Linked DNA regions of Paraglaciecola psychrophila 170. The protein of the gene in region 1 interacts with the protein of each later gene in a pairwise test. Links are inferred from orthologs where the notes say so. Each region holds a gene or a part of one and is shown in the gene's direction. Other genes may lie near its edges.

What was found.
Region 2: the proteins of lpdA (region 1) and uvrD interact in binary tests that used the Escherichia coli proteins (3 or more experiments, as listed by UniProt). The link is inferred for Paraglaciecola psychrophila 170 from one-to-one orthologs.

The regions. Positions count from the first base shown.
Region 1 is NC_020514.1:1,347,674-1,363,350, reverse strand. What follows is about bases 5,859-8,671. They hold lpdA (dihydrolipoyl dehydrogenase), read left to right. Parts: upstream 5,859-6,460; coding sequence 6,461-7,882; downstream 7,883-8,671. Other genes in these bases: C427_RS05865 (M13 family metallopeptidase), read left to right, coding at 8,390-8,671; aceF (dihydrolipoyllysine-residue acetyltransferase), read left to right, coding at 5,859-6,340. In the rest of the region: beta-lactamase regulator AmpE, read left to right, coding at 32-856; C427_RS05885 (FCD domain-containing protein), read left to right, coding at 1,055-1,801; aceE (pyruvate dehydrogenase (acetyl-transferring), homodimeric type), read left to right, coding at 1,959-4,643; more of aceF, read left to right, coding at 4,670-5,858; more of C427_RS05865, read left to right, coding at 8,672-10,456; C427_RS05860 (DUF1289 domain-containing protein), read left to right, coding at 11,137-11,412; C427_RS05855 (SDR family NAD(P)-dependent oxidoreductase), read left to right, coding at 11,469-12,251; C427_RS05850 (alpha/beta fold hydrolase), read right to left, coding at 12,254-13,159; C427_RS05845 (esterase/lipase family protein), read right to left, coding at 13,182-13,982; C427_RS05840 (WS/DGAT/MGAT family O-acyltransferase), read right to left, coding at 14,007-15,455; C427_RS05835 (HDOD domain-containing protein), read left to right, coding at 15,626-15,677. UniProt on the Escherichia coli protein: Lipoamide dehydrogenase is a component of the glycine cleavage system as well as of the alpha-ketoacid dehydrogenase complexes.
Region 2 is NC_020514.1:5,039,720-5,055,528, forward strand. Bases 11,014-13,958 are described here. They hold uvrD (DNA helicase II), read left to right. Parts: upstream 11,014-11,374; coding sequence 11,375-13,543; downstream 13,544-13,958. Other genes in these bases: cysE (serine O-acetyltransferase), read right to left, coding at 11,014-11,256; C427_RS22250 (GGDEF domain-containing response regulator), read left to right, coding at 13,605-13,958. In the rest of the region: C427_RS22180 (thiol-disulfide oxidoreductase DCC family protein), read right to left, coding at 1-187; C427_RS22185 (hypothetical protein), read right to left, coding at 277-1,407; flavodoxin FldB, read left to right, coding at 1,605-2,147; C427_RS22195 (CLCA_X family protein), read left to right, coding at 2,162-2,950; C427_RS22200 (ExbD/TolR family protein), read left to right, coding at 3,470-3,877; C427_RS22210 (phosphatase PAP2 family protein), read left to right, coding at 4,650-5,159; C427_RS26605 (lipoprotein), read left to right, coding at 5,699-5,857; lysA (diaminopimelate decarboxylase), read left to right, coding at 5,859-7,109; dapF (diaminopimelate epimerase), read left to right, coding at 7,276-8,106; C427_RS22225 (DUF484 family protein), read left to right, coding at 8,128-8,793; C427_RS22230 (tyrosine recombinase XerC), read left to right, coding at 8,802-9,695; C427_RS22235 (HAD-IA family hydrolase), read left to right, coding at 9,728-10,444; more of cysE, read right to left, coding at 10,477-11,013; more of C427_RS22250, read left to right, coding at 13,959-14,843; EamA family transporter RarD, read right to left, coding at 14,880-15,779. UniProt on the Escherichia coli protein: A helicase with DNA-dependent ATPase activity. Unwinds DNA duplexes with 3'-5' polarity. Translocates on single-stranded DNA with 3'-5' polarity. Initiates unwinding more efficiently from a nicked substrate than double-stranded DNA.

The DNA.
Region 1 (15,677 bases):
ATCCAACTAAGATTTAACAAGAGATAAAATAATGACATTAATCAGCTTGTTGCTGGTACTACTCGTCGAACGCGTCACTACTAAATCCAAATATTGGCAAGCCGGGTTTTACACAGATAAATACTTACACAGCATTCAATCTCGGGATTGGTTTAACTCATCATCAAAATCTTGGATCTTGGCGCTGGTAATTTTTGTACCGGTGGTGATGGTTTACTTAGTGGTACAAGAATTTTCTGGTGGATTATTAGAGTTAGTCATAAGCACAGCCATATTAATGGTATGTGTGGGTTGCCCCACTATCCGCGCTACGTACAAATGTTTTTTACAGGCCGCGAACAGAGGGGATTTGCAGGCATGTAGCATGTATGAGGATCAAATAAGCGGTGATGACAAAGGCTCCATTTCATTTGGATTGAACCTAGTTTGGCAAAACTACCGTCACTATGCAGCAGTTATTTTATGGTTTGCAACATGCGGTGCTGCAGGGGCTATTTTGTATGTATTGGTCAGGGAACTAGACGCAAAGTTATCAGATGATAACCAGAAAATCGGTAATCAGGTAAAACGTTTACTCAACATTGTTGACTGGATACCGGTACGTATAACAGCGTTGGGATTTTTATTGGTTGGGCATTTTTCCCGTGCTTTCCCAACCTGGTTAGGCTATTTACCCGACCCAGCAGTGCAGGCGAAAACATTGTTATTGGATGTATCAAAAAAAGCCGAGGAAATTGAACCAGATGAAAATGATTGCACCGAAGAACCTTGCACTTTAGTGCGTTTAGCAAAAAGAAATGTGATGTTTTTGTTAATGATTATTGCGCTATTGACCTTATCTGGTTGGATCAACTAAAAGGTCTGACCAGACACCCATTTCAACTTAGCTTCTTGTTTTTCAAACATTTTTATTTAATCCGCACTTAGTAGTATTGGTCTTTTGTAAAATTAACATTTACCCAAAGACCAATGTCTACTAAGCTATTGCATATTGTTGGTATTACCAATTTACCAAACAAACATCTATCGCTGTTACATACCGTGGAATTATTGAATGCGCCGAGTGCAATCTAGAAAGTTATCTGACGATATTATGGAGCAATTAGAAGCCATGATATTAGATGGAAGATTGTTAGCAGGACAAAAACTTTTATCCGAACGCACTCTCGCAGAACAGTTTGCAGTATCAAGACCTTCAGTAAGAGAAGCAATTCAAAAGCTTGAAAACAAAAATTTGGTGGAACGTAAACAAGGCGGAGGCACTTTTGTAAAGCCCCGACTAAACGAATTGATCACAGACCCGCTTTTATTACTTCTATCTGACAAACCAGAAATGCAATTCGACTTACTTGAATTTCGTCATGCGCTAGAAGGTATGGCTGCTTACTATGCCGCCCTGCGAGGTCAACCAGAAGATTATGAAGCGTTAGAAAGCGCATTGGAAGCTTTGCCAGATGACTCAACCGATAAAAGCCAGCAAGCCATTGCTTTAGTTAATTTTTATCTCACTATGGCCAACGCAGCTCACAACATGGTTTTACAGCACGTGATGCGCAGTCTACAGTCTATGCTGCAAGACAATATTCAGCGTAACTTAGAGGTTTTGGCTAAACATGCTGATGCTGCTCAAAATATAAACAAACAAAGGCGCAACATAGTTAAGGCTATTCTAGCAGGTGATCCTGAACAAGCTCGCAAGGCTAGTAATGAACACTTAGCCTATATTGAAGACACCTTACTGAACATTAATCGACAAGATATGCGTATGCAGCGTGCCTTACGCCGAATAGAAGTAAATTAAGAAAACAAATTAACTATTTCATTCAACGTGTTTCGGCACGTTTAAGCATGAAATTAATAAAAACTTATTGAAATATAGAGCATGGTTGGTGTTGTACACTGATTTTATTTATATGCGATAAGTACCTACATTAACAAACTATAAAAAGGAAAGCACCATGGCTGATATGATGCATCCGGATGTGGATCCGCAAGAAACACAAGAGTGGTTAGACTCGCTAGAAACAGTTTTTAAAGAAGAGGGTGCTGAACGCGCACATTTTCTTTTAGAGGCTCTAATTGACAAAGCTCGTCGCAATGGAGCGCATTTACCTTATGACGCAACCACTGCTTACATCAATACCATTCCGGTAGTGCAAGAGCCTACTATGCCTGGAGACCAAACGATTGAAGCGCGAATTCGTGCTGCTATACGTTGGAATGCCTTAATGATCGTGCTACGTGCTTCTAAGAAAGACTTAGATCTAGGTGGCCATATTGGTAGCTTCGCATCCTCAGCCATGTTGTACGATGTAGGTTTTAACCACTTTTTTAAAGCACCTAACGACAAAAACAGTGGCGACTTTATATTTTATCAAGGCCATATTTCTCCAGGTATTTATGCCCGCTCTTTCCTAGAAGGCAATTTATCAGAAACACAGTTAAATAATTTTCGTCAAGAATGTGATGGCCAAGGAATACCTTCTTATCCTCATCCTCACTTAATGAAAGATTATTGGCAGTTTCCTACTGTTTCTATGGGTTTAGGTCCATTGCAAGCTATCTACACTGCACGTTTTTTAAAGTACTTAACTAATCGTGGCATCAAAGATTGTTCCGAGCAAAGAGTATATTGTTACTTAGGTGACGGTGAGTGTGATGAGCCTGAATCATTAGGCGCCATTGGTTTGGCTTCTCGTGAAGGTTTAGACAACTTAACCTTCGTCATCAACTGTAACCTACAACGTTTGGATGGACCGGTTCGTGGTAACGGAAAAATAATTCAAGAGCTTGAAGGCACTTTCCGTGGCGCAGGCTGGGAAGTAGTAAAAGTCATTTGGGGTAGCTACTGGGATGCACTCATTGCCCGTGACAAATCCGGTAAACTTTTACAACTAATGAATGAAACTGTAGACGGTGAATACCAAAACTGTAAAGCCAAAGGTGGCAAGTACACCCGTGAAAACTACTTTAACAAATATCCCGAAACAGCGGCGCTTGTGGCAAACATGTCTGACGAAGATATTTTCCGGCTAAACCGTGGTGGACATGACCCAGTTAAAGTATTCGCCGCTTACCAAAAAGCCATGGATACCAAAGGTCGTCCAACGGTTATTTTAGCCAAAACTATTAAAGGTTTTGGTTTAGGTGCATCAGGTGAAGCCTTAAATATTGCGCACAACGTGAAAAAAATGGATGTGGATTCCCTAAAAAAATTCCGCGACCGTTTCAACATTCCTGTCACAGACGAAGCCATTGCTGATTTACCTTATTTTAAATTTGCTGAAGACAGTGAAGAATATAAGTATATGAAAGCACGTCGCGAAGCATTAGGTGGTTCATTACCGCAGCGCCGTGTGCAAGCAGAAGACCAACTTGAGATGCCTGAATTAAAAGCCTTTGATGCTATTTTGAAAGGTTCAGGCGACCGTGAAGTGTCTTCTACTATGACCTTTGTACGTGTACTTAATGTCTTATTGAAAGATAAGAAAATGGGTAAACGTGTGGTACCTATTATTCCTGATGAAGCCCGTACTTTTGGAATGGAAGGTCTATTCCGTCAAGTGGGTATTTACGCCAACGAAGGTCAAAAATACACGCCTCAAGATGCAGACCAAGTGGCCTATTACCGTGAAGATAAAAAAGGTCAGGTTTTACAAGAAGGTATCAACGAACTAGGTGCTATGGCTTCTTGGGTCGCTGCTGGTACGTCTTACTCCACTTGCAACGCCACAACTATCCCCTTTTACATATACTACTCCATGTTTGGTTTCCAACGTGTAGGCGATTTAGCTTGGGCTGCTGGCGACAGCCAAGCTCGAGGCTTTTTGTTAGGTGCCACTGCAGGTCGTACCACCCTTAACGGCGAAGGTCTACAACATCAAGATGGGCATTCACATGTTCAAGCTAATTTGATCCCAAATTGTGTTACCTATGACCCAACTTACGGATATGAAGTAGCGGTAATAGTGCAAGACGGTTTACGTCGTATGTACACTGAAAACGAAAATGTATTCTATTACCTCACCCTGATGAATGAAAATTATCAACATCCTGCTATGCCAGAAAGCAAAGACATAGCCAAACAAATCATCAAAGGTATCTACAAGTTAGAGCGAGTTGAAGCAAAAGGTAAGGCTAAAGCTAAGTCCAATGTTCAACTTATGGGCTCGGGCACAATCTTAAATGAAGTACGCAAAGCAGCGCAGATTTTAAGTGAAGACTACAAAGTCTCTTCCGATGTATATTCTGTGACCTCTTTCAACGAATTAGCCCGTGAAGGTCAGGCCATAGCACGTTGGAATATGCTTAACCCTGAAGCTGATGCTAAAACATCATACATAGGTAAAGTTATCAGTAAAGATGCAGGTCCTGCTATTGCAGCCACTGACTATGTGAAAGGTTATTCTGATCAAGTGCGTGCCTTCATTGACACCGACTATCGTTGCCTAGGTACTGATGGTTTTGGCCGCAGTGATAGCCGTGCAAACTTACGTACACACTTTGAAGTCAATGCGGCATATATAGTCGTTGCGTCTTTGTATGAACTCGCCAAACGTGGTGAAGTTGACAAAAAAGTAGTGACCGAAGCAATTAAACGCTTTGACATCAACATCGACAAACTTAACCCACTTTACGCTTAATAGTGACTAGATAAGGAGTTTTACATATGTCTGATATACAAAAAATTCTAGTCCCCGATGTAGGTGGCGAAGAAGTTGAAATCATTGAAATTTGTTTCGCCGTCGGCGATACATTAGAAGCTGAAGACGGAGTGATTACCGTTGAAACCGATAAAGCATCAATGGACATCCCTGCCCCTTTTGCAGGTGAATTGATCAGTTTGTCGGTCAAAGTGGGTGACAAAATCAAAGAAGGTGATGTAATTGGTGAAATTAAAGCATCAGGATCAACTGCTGCTGAAGAAGAAGCACCAGCAGAACCCGAAGAAAAAGAATCCGCTTCTGAAGTTGCAACAAAAGAAGAACCTAGCAAAGCAGAATCAACCCCGGCAGCTGAGCCTGAAGCAAATGGAGCCAGTGAACTAATTGACGTGGCTGTGCCTGATATCGGTGAAGATGGCGAAGTGGATGTAATTGATGTTTTGGTGTCTGTTGGTGATGTAATTGAACAAGAAGACGGTTTGATTACCTTAGAAACAGATAAAGCTACGATGGATGTGCCTTCGACTCACGCTGGCACAGTCAAAGAAGTGTATATATCCACTGGCGACAAAGTGAAGCAAGGCACTCTTGTGATTAAACTTGAGACCGCCGGTGGTAAAGCTACTGACAAATCGGCGGATGCGGCACCAACCGCTGTCGAAAAGCCTGAAGAAAAACCTGAAAAAGTGGCTCCGGCAGCTGCAGAAAAACCGGCGGCGGTTCCAGAAGCGCCTACTCCTACCTCTGGTGGAAAAGCTCACGCTTCACCTTCAGTACGTAGAATAGCCAGAGAATTTGGTGTCGACTTAAGCCTAGTGGCAGCTACCGGTCCTAAAAAACGTGTTCTAAAAGAAGACGTACAGGCCTACGTGAAAGCAGAATTAGCAAAACCTCGATCAGCCAGCGGCAACGCAACTGGCAATGGCAATGTTTTACAAATTGCTACCGTTAAACCTATTGACCACGCCAAGTTTGGTGAGATTGAAATCTTACCTTTAAGCCGAATTCAGAAAATATCTGGCCCCTTCTTACACCGTAATTGGGTCACTATTCCCCATATTACTCAGTTCGACGAGGCAGATATCACTGAAGTTGAGACTTTCCGTAAAGAACAAAACGCTTACCACGCCAAGGTTAAGTCTGGATTAAAAATCACACCTCTCGTTTTTGTGATGAAAGCAGTGGCCAAAGCATTGGAAAAATACCCAGCCTTTAACTCTTCTTTATCTGAGGATGGTGAAAGTTTAATTCTTAAGAAATTTATTAATATCGGTATCGCGGTAGAAACACCAGGCGGTTTAGTGGTTCCCGTTATTAAAGATGTCAACAAAAAAGGCATCGAACAGCTTTCTAAAGAGTTGATCGAAATTTCTGGTAAAGCCAGAGAAGGCAAGCTAAAAGCAAACGATATGCAAGGTGGTACATTCACCATATCAAGTTTAGGTGGGATTGGCGGAACAGCGTTTACGCCTATTGTTAATGCCCCTGAAGTTGCTATATTGGGCGTCTCTAAATCAGAAATGAAACCTAAGTGGAATGGTACAGAATTTGAACCACGCCTGATGGTGCCATTAAGTCTGTCTTACGACCACCGGGTCATCGACGGTGCAGTAGGTGCACGTTTTTCTACTGAAGTTGCTGCAAATTTAACTGATTTACGTAGAATAATACTTTAGTGAAGAACGGGTGACAGTTTACTGTTACCCACTTCTAAAGCCAAAAGCAGGATTTATTCACAACATGTTAGCTGTAATACCGGCAAAACATGTTGTTCAAAAAAAGAATTTGAGGATCATATGAGCGAAATCAAGACTCAGTTAGTTGTATTAGGTGCAGGCCCAGGGGGCTATGCAGCCGCTTTTCGCGCTGCTGATTTAGGCGTGGAGACAGTAATAGTTGATGCCCGTGTTACTTTAGGTGGTGTATGTCTGAACGTGGGCTGTATCCCTTCAAAAGCATTACTTCACGTAGCCAAGGTTATTGACGATGCTAAAGATATGGCTAGCCATGGTGTATCTTTTGGTGAACCTGTTATTGATTTAGACAAAATCCGTGGTTGGAAAGACAGCGTTATTGAGCAGTTAACCAAAGGTTTATCCGGTATGGCCAAGATGCGTAAGGTTAAACACGTACAAGGTTATGGTAAGTTTACCAGCAGCAATACTCTTGAAGTTGAAGGCAAAGACGGAAAAACGACTATCACCTTCGACAATGCTGTTATTGCTGCCGGGTCTGAGCCAGTTACCTTACCGTTTATTCCAAAAGATGATCCTCGCGTAATCGACTCAACTGGCGCTCTAGAGCTAGCGGATATACCAGAAAAAATGTTAGTCCTAGGCGGTGGTATTATTGGCTTGGAGATGGGTACAGTTTACCGTGCGCTAGGTTCAAAAATTGACGTAGTCGAATTCCTTGACCAACTTATCCCTGCGGCTGACAAAGACGTAATAAAAGCTTATCAAAAGTATGTAAAAAATAAATTCAACGTGATGCTAGAAACCAAAGTAACAGCAGTTGAAGCAAAAGAAGACGGCTTATATGTTACTTTTGAAGGCAAACAAGCACCCGCAGAACCGGTTAGGTACGATAAAGTACTGGTTGCCGTTGGCCGTCGTCCGAATGGCAGTGTAGTTGATGCAGAAAAAGCCGGTGTGAAGGTAGACGAACGTGGCTTTATTAATGTTGATAAACAACTTCGTACGAACGTATCTAATATTTTTGCTTTAGGTGACTTAATCGGGCAGCCTATGCTCGCTCACAAAGCAGCACACGAAGGTCATGTGGCTGCAGAAGTTATCTCAGGTAAAAAGCATTACTTCGACCCTAAAGGCATTCCTTCTGTTGCTTATACTGATCCGGAAATAGCATGGGTAGGTGTAACTGAAAAGGAAGCCAAAGAACAAGGCCTCAATTACGAAGCTTCGACTTTCCCTTGGGCTGCATCAGGCCGTGCGATTGCATCCGCACGTACTGAAGGTTTGACTAAGTTGATCTTCGACAAAGAGACACATCGTATCATTGGTGGCGCTATTGTCGGTATTAACGCCGGTGAAATGTTAGGTGAAATTGGCCTAGCGATTGAAATGGGAGCCGATGCAGAAGATATCGCATTAACTATCCATGCTCACCCTACCCTTAACGAATCAATCGGCCTAGCCGCTGAAATGTACGAAGGTAGCATTACTGACTTGCCAAATGCTAAGGCAAAGAAAAAGTAAATACTGGTAACTATTCATTCCAAAAACACAAATCCGATGAAAGGAATTTCATCGGATTTTTTTATATGTGGAAAATAAGCTAATACCAATCCATCTTAATTTCTTCCCTCTACGAAACGCTCTGTGTTCTGAGGTGAATTGCAGATTCGCTGATTAGACAAAACCCATATTTATATTTAAATTAGTTTGTCTTAACATGTCTACTCCTGTGTGAAGCGAAGCGCTCCTTTTTCTCTGTGGTATATAGCTTTTAATACTGAAGAGCCAAAAACAAGATATTTAAATCACAGAGGTCACCGGGTGCCGCGTACAGGTAGCGCAGAGAAAAGCAAAGCCAATTGATTGCGAGTTACCGCGAGTTACCAGGACACGTATGTTAATTCACTGTAACAAATCCTCACACTTAACTATTTTCACCTTTTGCAGTTACCCCGAGCAATCAGTAAACTCATGCCCCTCCATAAAACAAAACGAGAGCTAAAAACATAGCTCCATGAAGGTAGACAGATGAATAAAATCAGTATGTTAGCGTTTAGTATCAGTTTGGCGCTAGGTTTAAGTGCGTGTACTCCCACAAGTCAATCTGACCCAACTGTCACTCCAGCAATTATCAGTCAGGCTGTGATGACCTCGGGGATCGATTTAACAGCCGTTGATCAAAACGTTCGCGCTCAAGATGACTTTTTTAGACATGTAAACGGTGCGTGGCTAACACAAACCGAGATCCCAGCAGACAAATCCCGCTATGGCATATTTAATGTTTTGTATGACGACACCCAAGAAAACTTAAAGACATTAATCCAAGAGTCATCTAACACCCAAGCTATAAAAGGCTCAAACACCCAGAAACTGGGAGATATGTATAACAGTTACATGAACGTTGAGCAGGCAAATGAGAAAGGTATGTCCCCCCTTGAACCTTTGCTCGCCAGCATTTATGCAGCAGAAAATATGCAGCAACTTTCTAAAGTTTTTGGCGAGCTATATGTCTTAGGGGTAAGCGGTGCATTTAACTTCTATACCTCTCCTGATGCTAAAGATCCTGAAGTGGTCACTATGTACCTTTATCAAAGTGGATTAACCCTGCCTGACAGAGATTATTACAGCAAAGAAGAAGAAAAATTTGTTAACTTCCGCGCTGCCACTGAAAAATACATGACCGATATTTTAACAAAGTCTGGGCATCAGTCTGGTGCTGACGCAGCCAATAAGATCATGGCTTTAGAAAAAGATATCGCAGGCAAACACCTGTCGCGTGTTGAAAGCCGGGATGCAGAGAAAAATTATAATAAAAAGAGCACTACTCAAGTCAAAGCCTTAATCGGTTCCTTTGACTGGCAAGCCTATGCTGATGCAAGTGGTGTGGGTGAAGTCAATGATATGGTAGTCCGCAATATGCCATATTTTGAGCAAATTGCTGGGATATTCGCCGCGCACGATTTACAAACTTGGCAAGACTACCTAGCCTTTAACTTAGTCGACAGTTACGCTTCGCGTCTCAGTCAAGATATGGTCGACTTACACTTCGATTTCCACTCCACTACTTTAAACGGAATTCCAGAACAAAGACCTCGCTGGAAACGTGCAGTGGCAGCAACAAGCAGTATATTAGGTGAAGTGTTGGGCCAACAATATGTCGAACGCCACTTTACCCCAGAAGCTAAAACCAAGATGGATGTCTTAGTCCAAAACCTGACGAAAGCCTATGGCGAAAGTATCAATCAATTAGAATGGATGACGCCTGAAACTAAGAAAGCAGCCTTAGAAAAATTAGCCGCATTCACACCTAAAATTGGTTACCCAGATAAATGGCGTGATTATTCTGCTTTAGAAATCAAAGCCAATGATTTAGTGGGTAATTATATTCGATACTCGACCTTTGACCACTTTGAAGACACTAACAAAATAGGCAAGCCAGTCGACAAAGCTGATTGGGGCATGACACCTCAAACTATCAACGCATATTATCACCCTGTAAGAAACGAAATCGTTTTCCCAGCGGGAATTTTGCAATCGCCATTTTTTGATATGAATGCCGAAGATGCAGTGAATTATGGCGCCATTGGCGCGGTAATTGGCCACGAAATTGGCCATGGCTTTGACGATCAAGGTTCAAAATATGATGGTCAAGGTAACTTGCGCAGTTGGTGGACAGATGCGGACCGCGCAGCGTTTGATGTACTAGGCAAAAAATTAGTTGCTCAGTTCAACAAATTTGAGCCCATTGAAGGTCAAACCGTCAATGGTGAATTGACCTTAGGCGAAAATATTGGTGACTTAGCGGGCGTGACTATCGGATACAAAGCATATCAAATGTCACTAGATGGTAAAACGTCACCTGTGATTGATGGCCTAACTGGCGACCAGCGTTTCTTTATGGGATATGCCCAAGTGTGGCGCAGTAAATCCCGAGAAGATGCATTAAGAGCGCAATTGATTAGTGATCCACATTCACCAGGAGAGTTCCGCGTTAACGGTATAGTGGGCAACGTAGATGTTTTCTATCAAGCATTTGATGTTAAAGAAGGCGATGCGATGTATCTTAAACCTGAGGACAGAGTCAAAATTTGGTAATAAGCAATCTATAGCATTAAGGAGGTCGCTTAGCGGCCTTATTTTTAATCACAACAATTAACTAAATTACTTTAATACCAACTGATTAACCTGAAGCCAATTTTCACCGTAATACTTATTCATAATATTATTCAGGGTGCCGTTATCAATCATTAATTTTACTGCATATTGTAACTTGTTCATGTCCGTGTCACTTTTAGAGTGCTTAGACAATTGCAATCATTGCTCACCAAAGCCTATTGCATAATGATTAGTTGGATCAATATTTGTCACTGGAATACTATTTTGAGTAAGCGGAGAAGATAGAACTAAAGCACTGCCTGCTCATAGTCAGTTACTTCTAGGATATTTAATTTATCGTCATGCTCAAAGATATCGTTCAAACGGGTTCACCGCGTTTTACCAATTATAAGACCAGATAAATCATGGTGTTACAACATAAAAAAGTACGGAACAAACAAAGGCACTAAAAAAATGACAGCGCATACTAGAAATACTCTTAAAGAGATATAAATCGATTTTTTCCACATGCATTTTATTTAAAAATGGCAATAAGTATCCTAAGTCTGTATATATTTTATATTCTAAGTAGAATTTAAAATATAACCTGTTAAATACCAATTAAATCATACGGGCCTACACTTTAATTACATGAACACAATAATGTCAGTGATCTTGCTTTGAAACAAATTGAAATATTTGAAATTACCAGCCCATGTATTGGTGTGTGCCAATCTGGACCAAAAGGTTTCTGTGTTGGCTGTTTCAGATCTAGAGAAGAAAGAGTACATTGGATAAACTTAGAACAAGATGTTCAGAGTAAAATTATCAAAGCCTGTGCAACACGTAAAAAAAGAGCACAAGCAGCCCATAAAAATAAAATCAAAAAAAGTACAACTGAAACATCACCACAGCTTGGTTTCTCAGACGATTCATTTACCCAGAATAAACCATAAAATAGCTAATCTGATGGTCACCTGTGACATCACCTAAATTAACAAAGAGGTTCGCAATGCCCAAACTTAAAACAGCACTGATCACAGGCTCATCAGAAGGTATAGGTCGTAGCTTTGCAGAAGTCTATGCAAAGAATGGACATGACTTAGTGTTAGTAGCACGTAATGCATCTAAGTTAATGGATTTTGCTAGCGAACTAAAAGCAAAATACGCAGTCGATGTGCATGTCTTCGCCGCCGACTTGATCCCCGTCGATGCGGCACAAAAGCTATTTGAAGCGATCGCATTAAAAGAAATAAAAGTCGATATATTGGTGAATAATGCAGGCATGATGCAAGTCGAAAAGTTGAGCCTAAGCGATTCACAGCAGTTAAATAACTTATTGCAATTAAACATTCAGAGTTTGGTCAATATGACCCAACAATTTATCAAACCCATGCTTGCCCGTCGGCAAGGGAAAATTGTCAATGTAGGCTCTATTGCTAGCTTTATGCCGACCCCTAACTTTGCAGCATACGGTGCCAGTAAGGCTTTTGTATTGTCCTTTTCAGAAGGTATCGCCGAAGAACTTCGAGGCACTGGAGTAAGCGTCACTTGTGTATGCCCTGGCATGACAGAAACCCAAATGCTCACTCACGCTGATGGCTTTGAAAAGTTTATTCCTAAATTTTTAAAAGCAGATCCGATGGAACTTGCTGCGCAAGCATATAAGGCAAGTATGAAAGGAGAAGTCGTATTTTTGGACAAGGTAGCCAACAAATTGTTAGTACAAATGGCCACACACTATCCTCGATGGATGGTGCGCAGCGTTAACGGATTGTTTGCACGTTTTAAATAAAGTCAGCTAGCCTTAATGTGATCCAGTATCTGTTGGGTTATATCAGCATATAGTTGACTGGGTATGGTGTGCCCCATACCTGGGTAGGTTTTTATTTTGGCATTGGGTATCGCTTTAGCTGTGGCATACCCACAAGCAACAAGTACTAAAGGGTCGTCCTCACCATGTAGGATTAAGCTGGATACGGTTAAAGTATTTAGGGCTTTAGTTCTATCCGGCGAGTCCAAAATAGCGGCTAGTTGCCGGGTGTTGCCCGCAGGATTAAAACCTCGCTGTAATGCCCGCGTTATTAAACCAAGCACTTTTGGTTGATCAAATGGATAATAATTCCCCTGTATCATCCGCCACACATGCATACCATAGGTAACGGCTTTATCAACATCTTTAGGAGGAGGTTTAAGCATTTTAAAACTAAAGGCCGCAGACGGCTTGGGTAACTTCCTATTACCGGTAGTAGACATGATAGAAGTAAGACTTTTAACTCTGTGTGGGTGATGGATTGCAATTTCTTGAGCAATCATTCCGCCCATAGATGCGCCCACTATATGTGCACTTTCAAGCTGTAATGCATCTAATAAGCTCACTGTATCTTGCATCATATCAGACAATAAATAAGTGGCACCAAGTGGGCGTTTAAACACCGCATTTGTCAGTAAAGCAAGACTAGTGGGTGGAGGTATTGAGTCCAACCAAGTACTTTTGCCATTATCCCGGTTATCAAATCTGATAACCCAATAGCCTTGTGAGGCTAGTAATTTGCAAAACTGTTCGTCCCAATAAATCATTTGAGTGGCTAAGCCCATGATCAATACAATAGCTGGATGACTTTTATCTCCAAAACTATCGTAATTAATATAGAGGTTGTTAGCTGCAACCAACTGCTCGGGATGGTGAGTGATAGTATTCAAAGGTGTCAAAACTCCTAGCAAATCAAACGTACTTTAGCTTGCCTGAAAACTGAGGTTTTTCAAGTTCAGCGTTTTTATATAGCTGCCAACTAGCTTCTGGTTGCGACAATCTATTCGCGACAATCCACACAGCCTGTGGATTGTGACCTAAGCCAGAATGACTGCCTCGTACCTGAATATTTTCAGCCTGATGATGTGCTTCAATTCGGTGATTAATACAAGCTTGCCAATGAACAACACCATCAGTTTTAGAATATAATGCCGAATTTGGAACCGGTGGAGGGGTAAACATCTTTCTCACCGCATCTGGATTAGATTGAGAAACATTACCATTAATAAGTTCAAACAATCTTTCGACTGCGGGAGAAGACCCTTGCGAACCATTGAATGGACTACCCAGTGTAATGACTTGACGCACGCAATCTGGAATAATCCGAGCAAGCTCTCTAGCTAAAATACCACCCAAACTCCAGCCAATTAAACTGACCTTCGCGTTATGAATGACCGATAATTCAATTACTCGATTAATTAATTGATCACTTAATACTTGTTCACCACCGACTATATGGGTGCCAAAATTCCGTCCGAGTTCCCAACCATAGATTGCATAACCTTTACCTTTTAAAAAAGAGCGTATGGGTTTAGTTGAAAAATCACTGGCTAAAAAACCAGGAAGCACCATTACCGGATGCCCGTCACCAGAAGGAGCCCTCTTTAAAAAGGGTAAAGCAGCTCCAAACGCACTGAGTTCAATTAATGTTCTGCCTTCACTGAGCATATGAAATAAAGAAGGTCTGGGTATAGTAGGTAATACATGTTGCATAAAAAATCCTATAAAACGGTGTAATTATTCTTCTTGCATAAGCGCATCAATAGCTGCTTGACCAGCTAGCTTTTCCTTTACGGCTAGTTCTAACTCATTAGCACTTTCGCGAATATAACGTGTGAACATATCTAAATCGGGCATTAAATTTGCTGAGCTTGTAGGACTAATAGATATGGTGCCGTTATAACTACAAATAGGCATGATCAAACCCATCCCATCAAAAATAGGCGCGGTTCCCATATTAACTATGAGCTTATGACCAGCAAGATAAATGGGTATTTGCGGCCCGGGTACATTGGTAATCACCACATTGAATAATGGATTATGGTGTTTGGCTATGGCTGCACTGGAGTAGAACCTTGCTGCCACACCTGCTAAACCAAACGGAATTAACTCAGCGTATCCCATTAAACTTTTTGCATCGATGGCATCTTGGTAAAGCTTACCTACCATGGTATTGATTTGAATTTTCTCAAATCGCTTAATGGGATCTGCAACATCGGTAGCCAACTGCACATACATGGCAGATACTTGATTACCCATCGCATTTTTTTCTTCTGCGGTACGAGTTGAGACTGGCACCATAGCGACAAGTGGCTTATCGGGTAACTCACCTTTTTCTAACAAGTAACGCCTGAGCGCACCAGCACATATAGCTAGTATCACGTCATTTAAGGTTGCCCCATCGACTACTTTTCTGAGGGCCTTAACTCGGCGAATGTCTAAAATAGTAGAATTCCACACACGTTCCATTTCAACTGTGTTGTTAAACCTTGTTTTAGGGGCATTGAAAGGCATAGTAGGCTTTGTTATGCCTTGCGCTCGGGTCATGTAACCCGCTTTTAACGTAGCCTTACCCGTATCCCACAATAGGCCCGGGAGCTTAGTTGGCCGCGTAATGAAGTGATAGGCACTTTTTGCCATCAATCCAACAGCCCCAGGTATCTCTTTTTTCTCTTTCACTACCGCTGGCTTTGGTGCCTTTGGTGTAGGTGACACATCAAACAACATAGACATCAAGTCGGCTCCAGACTTACCATCAAATCCTGAATGATGCACTTTGCTGATCAACGCCACCGACCCTTTAGGCACTTGCGGTATAGAGTCTAAACCTTCTATGAAGATAAATTCCCATAAAGGGCGATCTCGGTTTAACTGTTGGGAAAATAATCTAGATGCTAAATAACGCAACTCTTTCCAACCACCTGGACGGGGTAAAGCAGTGCGGTGCATGTGCATGTTGATATCAAAATCGGGATCTTCAACCCAATAAGGTCTATCTAGGCTAAAGGGTACCGTGACCAATTTTTGGGTAAGCTTTTCGACATTATGCACACGTTCACTTACATACTGTCTAAAGTCATCAAACTTAAGCGATCCTTCAATAACAGCTACACCACCTATGTGCATAGGCATCTTTGGTGTTTCAAGATATAAAAATGAAGCGTCTAGGCCAGAAAGCTCTTCCATAGGAATACCATTTACATTGTAAACTAGTTGTTAAAACACCCTATATTTTTATAAATAAAAATCAACCTCTTTTATGCATACATCTGTATGTAAATCTAAATAAAAAGAAGCTCTCATTTTAAATTACTAATGTTTATACTAGGTTAAGGTTTTTTCAAAAAAAGTGAACTATGTCATTAATTCACCCTGTAGATATCGCTAAAGTTGCTAGTCAATCATTTG
Region 2 (15,809 bases), 3.7 Mb from region 1 along the record:
AACCGTGAATACGCGCATCTAACGCTTTCCAGTCTAGGTGTGGATAATCTACAAAGAAAGAAGGTTCTTGTATATCCACAAATAGGATATTTTGCTGTTTATCCAGTTGTTTTAATTTGTTCATTTCTATTGAACACAAAGGACAGTGACCATCATAAAAAATAGTGAGGGGTGGATTCTGTATCATTTGATCAGCAAAGTTACCGTAATATACTTCATCATACGTTGATAACTACATTGTGGATTACATTATATCATTACTAAAAACAGTTTGAGTTAATCGAACCATTTTGATTGTATCGGCACACTGAACAACAATGGTGCAAATATTTGGTAATGTGCACGATTTTGATCACACTGAATATTATTTATGTACACGGCCTTCCAAGGGTCGTTAATTAGCCATAAGGTGTTACCCATTACCGCTACACCCTCTATGGATGCATTGTCCATCACTTCATAGTTTTCACATCCCACACTACTTGTTTGGATTTCGGCAAAAAAGTCGATACCCAAAATGACAGTTTCTTTTTCACCCAATAAATCTACCACCCATAACGTTTCATCGTTTCTAGCTGCAACTAGCAAAAAGTCTCTACCATCGGGTGTTTGGTAATAGTCCATGCCGTTAATCGGATGATTACCGCTATCAAAAACGGGCAACTTCAAAGAAAAGTTCGACACAACTGCAAATTCATCTGAGTGCCAAAACTCACTTCCCATTTGTAGTGAAAAGATTCTGGCTTGTTTGTTATTGTCTTTTTCAATACCTATATATAAGGTGCGAGCTTGGCCAAATGCGAGGGCTTCAACCCCATCATTAGGGAAATTACCAATCTGCATATCAGCAGTAAATTGGATTGGACGAATGTGAGTCATCAACGCTGTATTATTGGCTTGTAATTCAAGCCTAACAAGTAACGTAGGATAAATTGTTGAGCCTGAATTTAAGTATTTTTGCTGGCAAGTCTCTGACATCGGTTCTGCGTAAGTCGCATCTTCTGTGACCACATAAATTACGTTGTCATCATCAGGGTCGACAACTAACGCTTCGAAATCAGGGTTATCACTTATATAAGCGGCAAAACAGCTTGTTTGCAATATTTCAGATAAAATCATTGGCAAATCAGGACCGCTTAACAAAGCATCATCTTTAGAGATAGTCCGCAAGCGCAGACGTTGTGAAGGATGAGCACTACGATCGCTCAAGGTCAACAAATCATCACGCCATTTCACCAAACCTGATGTCTGAGGGTTTAGCATCACTTGGCCATCTTGTTCCACAATCCAATGACCATTAACCTGCAGGTTTTGCTCTACTTGCTCTATCTGTGTCGACTCTGGCGTTTTCCCACAGCTAACTAATAGGCTGCAAATCCCTACCATAAAACCCACACTAGCTCTCATATACGGTCTAATCTCATCGTTATAAATTATTAATTAAATTTAAGTTTACCCTACACAAATTTATGAAGGAATATAAAATTGATCCATATAGGCAATTTTTATTATCCTTAATTACAAACAATATTTTGTAGCTCAGTAGCACCAAGGTATGCTGATAGTAGTGAATATATCTAAAAATAATCCCATGACAGGACAGTATGATTAATAATACATTTAAAATAGGCCTCTTTTATGGCTCTACAACTTGTTATACCGAAATGGCCGCTGAGAAGATTCAAGCTAAAATAAACCATTTGGTGGGTTATACCTGCATAGAATTGTTTAATATTAAAGATATCCCCCTGGCCCAAACTCAAAGTTTTGATACGTTGATTTTTGGTATTTCCACTTGGGATTTTGGCGAGTTACAAGAGGACTGGGAATCGACTTGGCAAGACATTGCGGGGCTAAACTTAGCAGATAAAACAGTGGCCATTTTTGGTTTAGGCGATCAGCTAGGTTATGCAGAGTGGTTTCAAGATGCAGTAGGTATGTTGCATGATGAACTGCTCGTATTAGGGTGTGATTTTGTAGGTTACTGGCCTAACCAAGGATACGACTTCATTGCCTCAAAAGCGCTCACCGAAGATAGTAGTTTTTTTGTTGGTTTAAGTCTTGATGATGAAAACCAATACGATCTAACTGATGAGCGCATCGACAGTTGGTGTAACCAGTTAATTGCTGAAATAAAAACATTGTAGTCGTTAATTTACAAATGTCAGACTCACGAATACACAAGCCTTTCTATCGTAACGGTCCCTCTCATCGAGATGGTGCTGATGTTAGTTTTCAAGATATCGTTAAAATTTTTGGCTTCCGCACTGTCACAATCGGCAAATGGGTCACGGCCGCAGAACAACAAATTGCGGCAAATCTATTTTTTGATGCATTGTGTGATTTAATGGATATTTTACAAGTACCAGAAGCAGTAATATCTCTAAACGGTAGCCTGTCTTTAGCCTTTGGTAGCGGCGGAAGAAAACATAGCAGCGCTCACTATGAGTCAAATACAAAGAAACTAGCATTAGCGAAAAATGCAGGGGGCGGGGCACTTGCCCACGAGTGGTTTCATGCTTTTGACCACTATATTTGTGATAAATTATTTGTTCAGGTGTCGCATGAACAGTTTGCGTCTCAATGTTGGTTACAAGACGAGAAACAAATATCTCATCCACTGAATATAAAGCTCAGTCAGTGTTTCGAAGCAATTTTTTTAGGCACAGATAAAAGCCAGCCGAATGAGTATATCAAGCGCAGCGCCCAAGCAGATAAATTGCTGAAAACGTTTTATTACGCTCGCCCGCAAGAGCTAGTTGCACGGGCATTCGAAGCATGTATTCAAGACCACTTCACCAAAAATGCATTTCTGGTACAGGGCACTAAACAAAGTCCAGAAGCGAAAATGGGGATTTATCCTGCAAAGGAGCTCAGAGCAACTATTTCTAAAAACATTTTGGATTATTTTTATTACTTGGGGCGTGGATTGAAAGTTGTAAAAACATAAAACGATTATTAACGCTGCATTTGAAATGCATTGAAGTTTAAATAACGGCTCATACACACCCCATTGATACTGAATTTCATGCACTTATATTACTCTTCCTTTTCGATATCGCATATAGTCATGGTTAATCAAGCAGCTAACCTTGAAGCTTTTCTAATACAAATTATCTATTACCATTACACAGCGCAACACCTGTAAGTAATATAGGTATACTTTTAACACTCTGTAATTCCACTTTCGATAAAATTGCTCGACTTCATGTTTAACATACGATGTTGCGTTACAAGTCTGACTTAAATTTTAGTTCTGCATCTTAAAAATCGACTCCCAATTTTTACTTAGAACAACAAATTGTAAAACCTACTGGATTATTTTTATCATTTGGGGCACGCTATGTGTAAGTGAAATGTCTTACAACCTGAGTGTTTTGTTGATTTTAAGTTAATTAATAGATGCTCTGAAGCTCAACTGCCTTTATACTAGGCAGTCTTGTTTTAACTCAATTGGCGATTTATACCGATGAAAAGAAAAAAGCACGGCAGCTCTGACGACGATGCTGCAATTGATATGACTCCCATGTTGGACATAGTGTTCATCATGCTTATCTTCTTTATTGTGACCACTTCTTTTGTAAAAGAGAAAGGTTTAGAAGTTAATCGTCCTAAAGATTCTAAAACGCCACCACCACCGACTAATGTTAAATCACTGTCCATTCGAGTAGAAGAAGACGGCACAATAGTCGTTAACGGCCGTCAGGTTGATATTCGCCGCGTTGAAGCTAACATTCAAAGCTTCTTGGCCGAAAATAACCAGGACTCAGCTGCGGTTCAGGCTCATCCAAAAGCCAAACACGGTGATGTAACTGAAGTTATCAACGAAGTAAAAAGAGCCGGTATTGCTAACGTCTCAGTATTGGTTGCTAAATAAAACCAAACTATTCAGTATTAATAAAAATGCTGCTATTCAATGAATAGCAGCATTTTTTTTGCCGATTTGTTGCTGAGGGTCAATTGTTGATAAATTATCTTTAAAATTTACTCAAGATCTAAAGGCTCTGGCGAGAGAATAATACCGGTACTGTCAGCATACAAATGGTCATTTGGCAAAAATGTTACACCACCAAAGTTAACTGCCACATCCATTTCACCCGTCTCTTGGTCGTCTGCACTGACGGGGATTGAAGCGATGGCATGAATACCAATATTTATTTCTTCGAGCTCATCAACTTCACGCACGCTGCCGTAACATACTATTCCTTCCCAACCATTATCAAAGGCCAACCGCGCAGCACTAGAATCAATCAAAGCTCGGCGCATGGAGCCACCACCATCGATTAACAAAATTTTTCCAAGTCCAGGTTGCTCTAAGGTTTTTAGCACTAAACCCTTGTCTTCAAAACATTTTATGGTGGTAATTTTCACCCCCATAAGAAACCCGACCGCCAAAACTCACAAACATGGGTTCAACCACGTCAACACTGTCGGCAAAGACATCACAAAGAGTAGAAGTATTGTAATCCATGTTTGTTCCTAATATAACTAAGTCAAGTATGAGTATACTGCTAGTACACAGCAAATCCAGCGTAAATAAAGTTTTAAGAGCGGTTTAACACTGTCATAAAGCCTTAGCAAAAGTGTCACCTATTTTTCACAGTTTCTAAATATTATGCTTGATGATAATCACAGTGCAGGTCTTATCAATGAAATCCTTAACACAACATGACGAAGCATTGTTTTATTGGGTGTTTAATCTTACAACAAATAGAGATTGCAGCTGGATAAAGTGGCTATCAAAAACTGGAGATGGTCAACTTTACCTCATTATTGGAGTGATGCTTTGGTGGTTGGAACCGCAACAAGGGCCATTATTTCTCTACTCTGGATTGTTAGCATACATGCTAGAAATCCCTATTTACCTATTGCTGAAGAATAGCTTAAAACGTGAGCGCCCATGTCATCATATAATTGAGCTTAATGCCCATATTGTGCCATCCGATAAATTTAGCCTACCTTCTGGGCATACTGCAGCTGCTTTTTTGATGGCATCTTTAATCGCCCATTTTTATCCTAGTCTAAGTGTTATTGCATATGTATGGGCAAGTTGCATCGGAGTAACCAGAGTGCTTTTAGGTGTGCACTATCCCAGTGATATTTTTGCAGGCGCACTATTGGGATTAGGTATTTCCACAATAAGTTTGTTGATACTTTAAAATCAAACAACTAATGAAAATTATCTTTGAATAAAATATAAGTAGCTACCACATTCGAATCAGACATATTAAAGTTCAAACTTACTATAATATTAAGCACCTGCACTTAACTGCATTGATGATATGAATACTTCATCTAGGATAGTTTTGGAAATATACATATCCAGAGTTTATCTTTATAAGATTTGCGCCAGCTTACTGATAAGCCTAAGGCTTATATATTAGCGGCTGCAGGCTAAAAAGTGACTTACCGCAAACCGAGTATTAATAAGTCAGGTATTAAAAGAGCAATGCTCAGCTATGAAACGCAACTCTATGTTGCAGATTAAAATGTAATACAACTATCAACTTCCCAGCGATATACTGAATATAACATCACGAAACTAAGTCTAAATTTAATCTTCCCCCAATTTTTTATCTTAGTTATTTCATATTGCATAAAATAAGCAATTCTAAGCCTAGCATCTCTTTGTTTTTACCCTCGGTAGTGACATGATTACAACTTATAAATTAACGGGTATGTTGTGATGGCAAACAGAATGAATTTGAAAACAATTGGCTTAGTTTCCTTGGCAGTAGTCATACTCACTGCCTGTGGCCAAAAACTTCCTTTATATTCGCCTAAAGAACCTGCCACAAACACCCCAACACCAGACTTAGAACCATCCACTGAGTCTGCCGAACAAGGAACAAATTGATATGGACTACTTTGCCTATAAAAATCAACAACTATTTGCTGAAGACGTAGCCCTTGAAACCGTAGCACACATTCACGGTACGCCTTGTTATGTATACTCAAAGGCCACAATTGAACGACATTGGCATGCATTTGATAGAGCAGCCGGTAGTCAGCCACACTTAATTTGTTATGCTGTGAAAGCTAATTCTAATTTGGCAGTGTTAAATGTGATGGCCAAATTGGGTTCTGGTTTTGATATTGTTTCTGGTGGGGAGCTAACACGTGTGCTCAAAGCTGGTGGTGATCCCAGCAAAGTAGTGTTTTCAGGGGTAGGTAAGACCCATGATGAGATTGCTTTTGCCTTAGAACATAATATTAAATGTTTTAACGTTGAATCACGCAGTGAACTGACCCGTATCAACGAAGTAGCTGAGAAAGCTGGTAAAAAAGCGCCCATATCGATTCGAGTTAACCCAGATGTTGATGCTAAAACTCACCCATACATTTCTACAGGCCTTAAAGACAACAAGTTTGGAGTTGAACGCCAACAAGCTGTTGAAATCTATAAATATGCGCATAGCCTGCCGTATTTAAATGTGATCGGCATTGATTGCCATATTGGTTCTCAGATAACGGAATTAACCCCTTTTGTAGATGCCCTAGATATATTGTTAGCCTTAATAGACGAGCTTGCTGAACACCAAATCCATATACATCATCTCGATGTAGGGGGTGGGCTAGGTGTAACTTATAATGATGAGAAGCCACCACACCCAGACCAATATACACAAGCTATCACTGAACGATTGAAGGGCCGAGAAGAGCTATTACTTATCTTTGAACCTGGCCGAGCAATCATGGCTAATGCTGGGATTTTGTTAACTAAGGTCGAGTTTCTAAAACAGGGGGCGGAGAAAAACTTTGCTATTGTTGATGCAGCGATGAACGATCTTATTCGCCCAGCGCTCTACTCAGCATGGCAAAATATCATTCCTTTAGATGCTGGACTTGAAAGAATCAAAGCTATTTATGATGTAGTAGGTCCTATTTGTGAAACCGGCGATTTTCTCGGTAAAGACCGAGAGCTAGCTATCGAACCAAATGATTACCTTGCAGTTCGCAGTGCGGGTGCATACGGTTTTGCTATGGCGTCAAACTACAATAGTCGATGCAAGGCCGCAGAAGTATTAATTGATGGCGATAAGATGCATCTAGTCAGAGAGCGTGAAAAAATATCACAATTATTTGAAAGTGAGCACATACCAACATAACTATTGGTTTATGGGTTTAAATATTTATTTAATAAATATTGCGATTATTTAGCCTGTATCAAGCTAAAGACATAGTCAGTCTTTCGCTGAAATGATATAACTATTTAATAATATAAAACACGTATGTTCTAAAGCGTGTTGACAAAAGTTTAGCTAAGTAGTCGCAATGCAAATCCAGTTTTCAAAGATGCATGGTCTGGGAAATGATTTTGTTGTTATTGATAATGTAACGCAAAACGTATTTTTTTCTAAAGAGAAAATTCAACAACTTTCGGACAGAAATTTTGGTATCGGGTTCGATCAACTTTTAATGGTTGAGCCACCTTATGATCCCGACCAAGATTTTCATTACAGAATATTTAACGCCGATGGTTCTGAAGTCTCTCAGTGTGGAAATGGCGCACGCTGTTTTGCTCGCTTCGTAAAAATGAAAGGCCTAACTAACCGTAATAAAATTGTAGTCAGTACCAAAGCGGGTCGTATGGTTCTCTATCTTGAGAAAGATGGGCAAGTAACAGTAAATATGGGGGTACCCGAGTTTGAGCCAAGTTTGGTGCCGATAAAAGCACAAAAGCGTGAAAAAACTTACATCATAAGAGCACAGGAGCACACTTTTTTTTGTGGTGCTGTTTCTATGGGTAATCCCCATTGTGTGTTGCTGGTAGATGATGTGGAAACAGCAGATGTGGAGACAATGGGCCCCTTGCTTGAAAAACATGAACGTTTTAGTGAAGGTGCAAACGTTGGCTTTATGCAAATTATCAATCATAGCCACATCAAACTACGCGTTTTTGAAAGAGGTGCTGGTGAAACATTAGCTTGTGGCAGCGGAGCATGTGCTGCAGTAGCTGTAGGGCAGTTACAAAACAGATTAAGTAAAGATGTAAGAGTTGATTTGCGTGGTGGTAGTTTAAAAATACGTTGGCAAGGTGGTGATAATGTATTAAAAATGACCGGCGCCGCTGAGCATGTTTTTGATGGATATATAAACTTATGAGCAAAGAGTCGCAAAAATAAAATGGATACAACGACTGCATATGAATCTGACAATCTACTTGATGCTGAACAAGTAGCCGCTTACTTACTTGAAAACCCTGAGTTTTTCACCCAATTTCCGCAGATTATTGAAAAAATCAGTATTCCCCATTCACACAAAGGCAGTGTATCTTTGGTGGAATTGCAAAGTGAACAGCTACGCAAAAAAGTCAGAAGCTTGAGTCATAAGCTGAATCAATTAATTTCCATTGCCAAACAGAACGAAGCCATTTATCGAGTCTATGCCGACTTAAATTTGCGTATCCTAAAGTGTACTAACCTTGATGATCTAAAATTTGTTTTGGAAGAGGTGATTCAAGAAAACCTGCAGTTAGCATCCGTCACCTTAAAGCCTTTCAAAGGTGCTCATGCGTTGCCTGAGATCCAGCGACGCTTATTTATCGAAAAACGCTTTAAAAGACATAAACTTTTCTTTGGACGTTTAAGTGAGCATGAACGCAAGTTATTGTTTGCTGATCAAGAAGCTAACTCAGTGGCTTTATTACTGATTGGGGATTTGGGTGAACTTGGAATTTTAGCAATAGGTAGTAAAGATCCAGGTCATTTTAATCCAGATATGGATACCTTACTGATCACCCAACTACAGCAATTTTTGGGTATCTTGTTACCTAAAATGCTGACCTATTAATTAATAAAATGTTGAGGCCAAGCCTACATACTTGGTTAGAAAAATATCTTGCGTATTTAAGGTACGAAAAAAATCTAGCGAGTAACTCGATAGAAAATTATCAGCGGCAGCTTATCGCAGCTTTCAGTAAACTCGATATTGAATGTTGGTCAACATTCAATACATCAGATATCCGTAGGATTCTGAACGATGCACGTAAAAGCAGCCTAAGCTCGCGTTCTATCGCTTTACGCTTATCTTCTATCAGAGGATTTTGCGCTTATCTAGTTCAACAAGGCCAATTAACACAAAACCCTGCATCTTCAATTCAAGCTCCTAAGCAGGCCAAACCCTTACCCAAACAATTAAATGTTGATGAGATGCATCAATTATTGGATATCAAGGAAGATGGCCTTCTAGCTTTGCGAGATAAGGCGATGATGGAACTTATGTATAGTTGTGGCTTACGTTTATCAGAATTGGCTAATCTCAATATAAAAAGTATTCAACCTGACAGACAGCTAAGAGTTATAGGTAAAGGTAATAAAGAACGTTTGTTACCTATTGGAAGAGTTGCTTTAGAAGCATTAAGTGTGTGGCTTAAGATAAGACCAGAACTAGCATCCAGTGAAGAGCCTGCCTTATTCGTCAGTATGTTAAAAAATAGGATCGGCACTAGGCAAATAGCGAAACGTATGAAATTGTGGGCGACTCGGCAAAATCTAGAACAATCTGTTAATCCACATAAACTTCGACACAGTTTTGCCACTCATGTTCTGGAATCAAGCTCAGATTTGAGGGGGGTGCAAGAGCTACTGGGGCATGCTAATTTATCTACAACCCAGGTATATACGCACCTGAACTTTCAGCATCTCGCCCACGTATACGATGGTGCCCACCCTAGAGCCAAAAAGTCTAAATAATTAGAATACTCAAAAAGAATAGATAGTCCTAAATGATTTATTATAAAAAACTTAAACCAATTCAAGCAATTACATTCGACCTGGATGACACTTTATATGAAAACACAAGTGTCATCATCAACGCAGAGCGTTCTTTACTTGAATTTATGCATAACCAATATCCTGCGACTAAACATGTGGCCAAAAATCTTTGGCGCGCACGACAAAAGATACATCTTCTAGCTAACCCATTATTAAAAAATGATATGGGTGAATTGCGTCGATTATCTCTTGAGTCTGGTTTTATGGAGTTGGGTTTATCCGGTAGCGAGCTAAAGACAGCTACCACAGAGTGCTTCGAACATTTCTATTTTCAAAGAAGCAATTTCACTATAAACAGAAGCATTCATTCTTTATTAGAAACACTATCGAATAACTTACCATTAATAGCCCTGACTAATGGCAACGTTAACCTTAAACAGATTGGACTTGAAAAGTATTTTAGCGCCTACTTTAAAGCTAGTTTGGAATTGCCAATGAAGCCACACAAAGCCATGTTTGATGCAGCACAAGCACACCTAAAGATCCCACACGAAAACATATTACATGTAGGTGATAATTTGCCAAAAGACATATATGGTGCACTTAGAGCGGGGTATCAAACAGCTTGGTATGCTGAGGATAGAAGTATGCAGATGCGCAGTGAAAAAGCACAGCTTTTACCTCATGTTCAACTGAGTAATTTAACCCAGTTGTTAGCATTTATCTAAAATATATCCGTCATTTTAAAAGTGATAAACGTTTAATCTTCTAAAATATTTTGTCGCATAGTTTCGCAAGGCTTCTGACAACTAGGCTTACCAACAATTTTAGCCGGGATACCGGCCACTGTGACATGCGGTGGCACATCATCTAACACCACACTTCCAGCGCCTACTTTGGCCCCCTCACCTATAACGATATTACCTAAAATTTTAGCACCTGCACCTATCATGACTCCTTCGCGAATTTTTGGATGGCGATCACCGGCTTCATTTCCAGTACCGCCAAGCGTGACAGATTGCATAATAGACACATTATTATTAATCACCGCGGTTTCACCCACCACAATGCCAGTGGCATGATCGAACATCACGCCTTGACCAATTTTTGCCGCAGGGTGAATATCCACCGAAAAAACTTCTGAGTTTCGACTTTGTATAAACAAGGCTAGATCCTTTCTACCCGCTATCCAGAGTTGATGCGCTAACCTGTACACTTGAATCGCTTGAAATCCCTTAAAGTTAAGTAATACGGTAAGAAATGAGTGCACCGCAGGATCGCGCTTAAACACAGCTTGAATATCACAAATTGCAGCGTCAACTATCTCAGGATGTATTAAGTAACTTTGTTCAAACATTTCTCTGACAGATAAAGCATTCATCACATCATCAGCTAGTTTGTTGGACAAAATAAAACTTAACGCTGTTTCGAAGTTACGATGAGCCAAAATACACGTGTGCACATAGCTTGCCAGCAAAGGCTCATTATTAACAAGCTGCTTTGCTTCGTCTTTTAACTGTTGCCAGAATTCAATACTCATATTTTCTCTGCTATATAATTTAAGCAATTACTCTTATATATAAGGTTGAGTTTAGTGTATTTAAATACAGTGTTGCTGATATACTGGAAATATATTTTTCTAATATATTTTGTGTGTAATGGATGTATCTCGACTTCTTGACCAGTTAAACGACAAACAACGTGATGCAGTGGCCGCTCCTGCATCTGACATGCTTATCTTAGCGGGTGCAGGCAGCGGGAAAACGCGAGTTTTGGTGCATCGTATTGCATGGTTAATGGAAGTTGAGGGCATTGCCCCATACGGTATTTTAGCAGTAACGTTTACCAATAAAGCCGCCAAAGAAATGCGCGGTCGCATAGAGCAGTTGCAAGGCAGCGCTCTGAATAGCATGTGGATTGGTACCTTTCATGGCATCGCGCATCGTCTGCTACGGGCTCATCACGCAGATGTTGGACTACCTCAAAACTTCACTATTTTAGACTCAGATGATCAATATCGATTGGTTAGACGCGTACTTAAAAGTCTTAACCTAGACGAAAAACACTGGGCTCCCAAACACGTACAGTGGTATATCAACGGCAATAAAGACGAAGGGTTACGTCCTCAGCATATCGAAACCCATGGTGATGCCACGCAACAAAAAATGCGTGAAATTTATCAGACTTACCAACAGACATGCGATCGAGCCGGGTTAGTCGATTTTGCTGAATTGTTACTCAGAGCCCACGAGCTGTGGTTAAACAATCCTTCAGTATTAGAACACTACCAAAAACGCTTTAGAACGATTCTGGTGGACGAATTTCAAGATACCAATAACATTCAATATGCTTGGTTGCGGATACTTGCCGCCCCCAGTAACAATATGATTATTGTTGGTGATGATGATCAATCAATATATGGTTGGCGTGGCGCAAATGTAGAAAACATCCAACATTTTTTACGAGACTTTAAAGGTGCGAAAACTATACGACTGGAACAAAATTATCGCTCTACTGGGAATATATTAAAAGCGGCCAATGCTGTAATTGATAATAACCAAGGCCGATTAGGCAAAAAATTATGGACCGAAGATAGCCCGGGAGAACTCATTTCTTTGTATGCTGGGTTTAATGAGTTAGATGAAGCTCGTTTTAACATTGCACGCATAAAAGAATGGCGAGACAACGGTAATGCCTTATCTGATTGTGCGATTTTATATCGCAATAATGCACAGTCACGCGTTTTAGAGGAAGCATTGTTGCAAGAGTCTATCGCCTACCGGATATATGGTGGCTTACGATTCTTTGAACGTCAGGAAATTCGGGATGCACTTGGTTATTTACGCTTAATTAATCAGACGATTGATGACGCTGCCTTTGAACGAATCGTGAACACACCCACTCGTGGCCTTGGTGATAAAACCCTATCACAAATTCGCGAGCTTGCTCGCGAGTCAGAACTATCCATGTGGGATGCCAGTTCCAGAATACTGGCTGAAAACCGCTTAACTGGCCGTGCATCTAATGCCCTTAGCTCCTTCACAAAATTAATTACGCAACTCACTCAAGATGCTGCAGCACTTCCTTTAGAGCAACATGCAGACTACGTGATTAAACATTCCGGTTTATTTGCCATGTACAAAGCAGAAAAAGGCGAAAAAGCTCAAGCTAGGATTGAAAACTTAGAAGAACTGGTCACCGCCTGTAAACAATTTGTGGTGCCAGAAGAAGCGGACAACATGACACCTATGTCTGCTTTTTTAGCGCATGCGTCTCTAGAGGCAGGAGATAACCAAGCAGATAAACATCAAGACGCTGTGCAAATGATGACTATTCACACTGCAAAAGGACTTGAGTTTCCACTAGTTTTTATGGCTGGTGTTGAAGAAGGCATGTTCCCAAGTCAGATGAGTAACGAAGAGCCTGGTAAAATTGAAGAAGAACGCCGCCTTTGTTATGTAGGCATGACACGGGCAATGCAAAAGTTATATATTACTTACGCCGAAAACAGAAGAGTATATGGACAGGACAAGTATCACACCCCGTCGCGTTTCATCAAAGAGATCCCTACCGATTGTATCGAAGAAGTGCGTTTGCGGACCACCATATCTCGACCGGTTCAAAATAGATTTACTCCAGTTACGGGTCATACCGCTTTCGAATCAACAGGCTTTCAACTAGGGGAGAGAGTGTCCCATCCTAAATTTTCCGAAGGCACTGTATTGAATTATGAGGGCAGTGGCGAACATGCAAGAGTACAGATTAACTTCGATGAGTTTGGGAGTAAATGGCTGGTCATGTCATTTGCAAAATTAACAAAAGTTTAATTTTCCAAAGCCAGAAAAGAATTAATCTGCTAAATTAAATTTTTCTACTACATTTTAACCCATGCAACGCAAAGTATTAATAGTCGAAGACAGCAAAACCAGTATGAACCTGATGCGAAGTCTTATAGCCAAGGCTCAGTTGCAGCCTATTTGCACCACTAGTTTAGTAGAAGCCAAACATGTTTTTTCTAGTTCCGCACCTGAAGAATACCTCTGTGCTGTGGTCGATTTTAATTTACCTGACGCGCCAAATGGTGAAGCGATAGACTTTGCTATTGAATCTTTTTTACCCACTATAGTAATAACTGGCAGCCTAGATGAGTCAACCAGAACTACTATTCTTAATAAACGTGTGGTGGATTACATTCCTAAAGAAAACGCACAGGTCTATGAATACCTGACGCGTTTGCTGAGTCGATTGGATAAGAATAAGAAAGTAGGGGTATTAGTAGTTGATGATTCTAGGGTCAGCAGACAATCTATGACCGCTCTACTTAGAAGACATAATTTCATTACCTTTGAAGCGGCAAGTGCTGAACAAGGCATGGAATCTTTGCGCAGCCATTCAAATATTAGGCTGGCTATTATAGATGAGAATATTCCAGTTATGTCCGGTATCCAGATGATTTCTGAACTGCGTAAAACCTATTCCAAAGAAGACCTTGGCATTATTGGTATATCATCAGATACCACCAGTGGCTTATCTGCCAGATTTATTAAAAGTGGCGCAACTGATTATTTGTATAAACCCTATTGCCACGAAGAATTTTTCTGTCGTATTATGCAAAACGTTGAACGCTTAGAAAATATTGCAACTATTAGGCGTGTATCTAACTCTGATTATTTAACAGGTTTACCTAACAGGCGGCACTTTTTTACGCGAGTCGCTGCAAATCTAAAAGTCACTCCTAAATCACAAAGTCTAGCGATTATCGATATCGACCATTTCAAAAAAGTGAATGACACTTATGGACATGATTGCGGTGATTACACATTGAAAGAACTGGCTAAGTTAGTTGCTGAATATTTTACAGATTACACTGCTGCACGATTTGGGGGGGAAGAGTTTTGTGTGTATTTTTCGAATACCGCACCCGAAAAAGTATTACAAATAATGGAAGGTTTCCGAAAGGCAATTGCGAATAAAGTGCTGACTTTTGAAAAACAAAGCCTATCTTGCACTGTTAGCATAGGCCTCACCCACAAAAGCAGGGGCGGTATAAACGCCATGATACGTTTAGCCGACCAGCATCTGTATATCGCAAAAAATAATGGAAGAAATCAATTAGTTGATGATTAAGCTGTTCTTTGCAACCGATCGTACCTAACCCTAAATTTAGTTTTGAATAATCCGTCTAGACTTTCGGTAGACTCGTAATGAATCGTAAACATAAATCAATAATCCTGACCACACACATACAAAAGTAATCATCCTTGTTGTATCTAACGGTTCCTGATAGATCATGACTGCTAGCAAGAACATTATACTTGGACCTATGTATTGGAAAAAACCTAATGTGGTATAACGGATACGCCTAGCTGCAGCAGTAAAACACAATAATGGAGCGGTAGTCACCACACCTGCCAATAACAACGTTATATTTAAGTTAAGACTATTTAGTGACATGTTTCCGCTTGTTGTATCCATGAAAATCCAATACAACAAAGCAAAGGGCAACATAATACAACTTTCAATCAATAAGCCGGGCATAGAGTCCACAGTCACTTTTTTGCGTAATAAACCATAAATACTGAAGCTAGTTGCTAAAACTAGGGCGATCCATGGAAGCTGACCATATGAAAACACTAGAAAAGCGACGCCTGCTAATGCTACAAAAACAGCCATTAACTGCAACCTAGTTAAGCTTTCTTGCAAAAAGAAACGCGCTAGTAACACATTGAACAATGGATTAATAAAATAACCCAAGCTAGCATCGAGCATTTTATCGTTATTCACAGCCCAGATAAAGATTAGCCAATTTACCGCTAACAATAATCCACTGATTGATAAGGTTACGATGATTTTTGGATCGCGGATGGCTTTAAACACTTGGCTAAACTTTTTTCGAACAGCCAACAGTAAACATAGCACCACCACAGACCACACTATTCGGTGCATAACAATTTCAAGCGCAGGGACACTCGTTAATAACTTAAAATACATGGGTGCGATACCCCACATTGTATAAGCGGCTAGTGCAAAAATAACACCTGCTTTTACTGATTTATCGTTCAACTATTTGACCTAGCTTTGACAGAGCTTCAT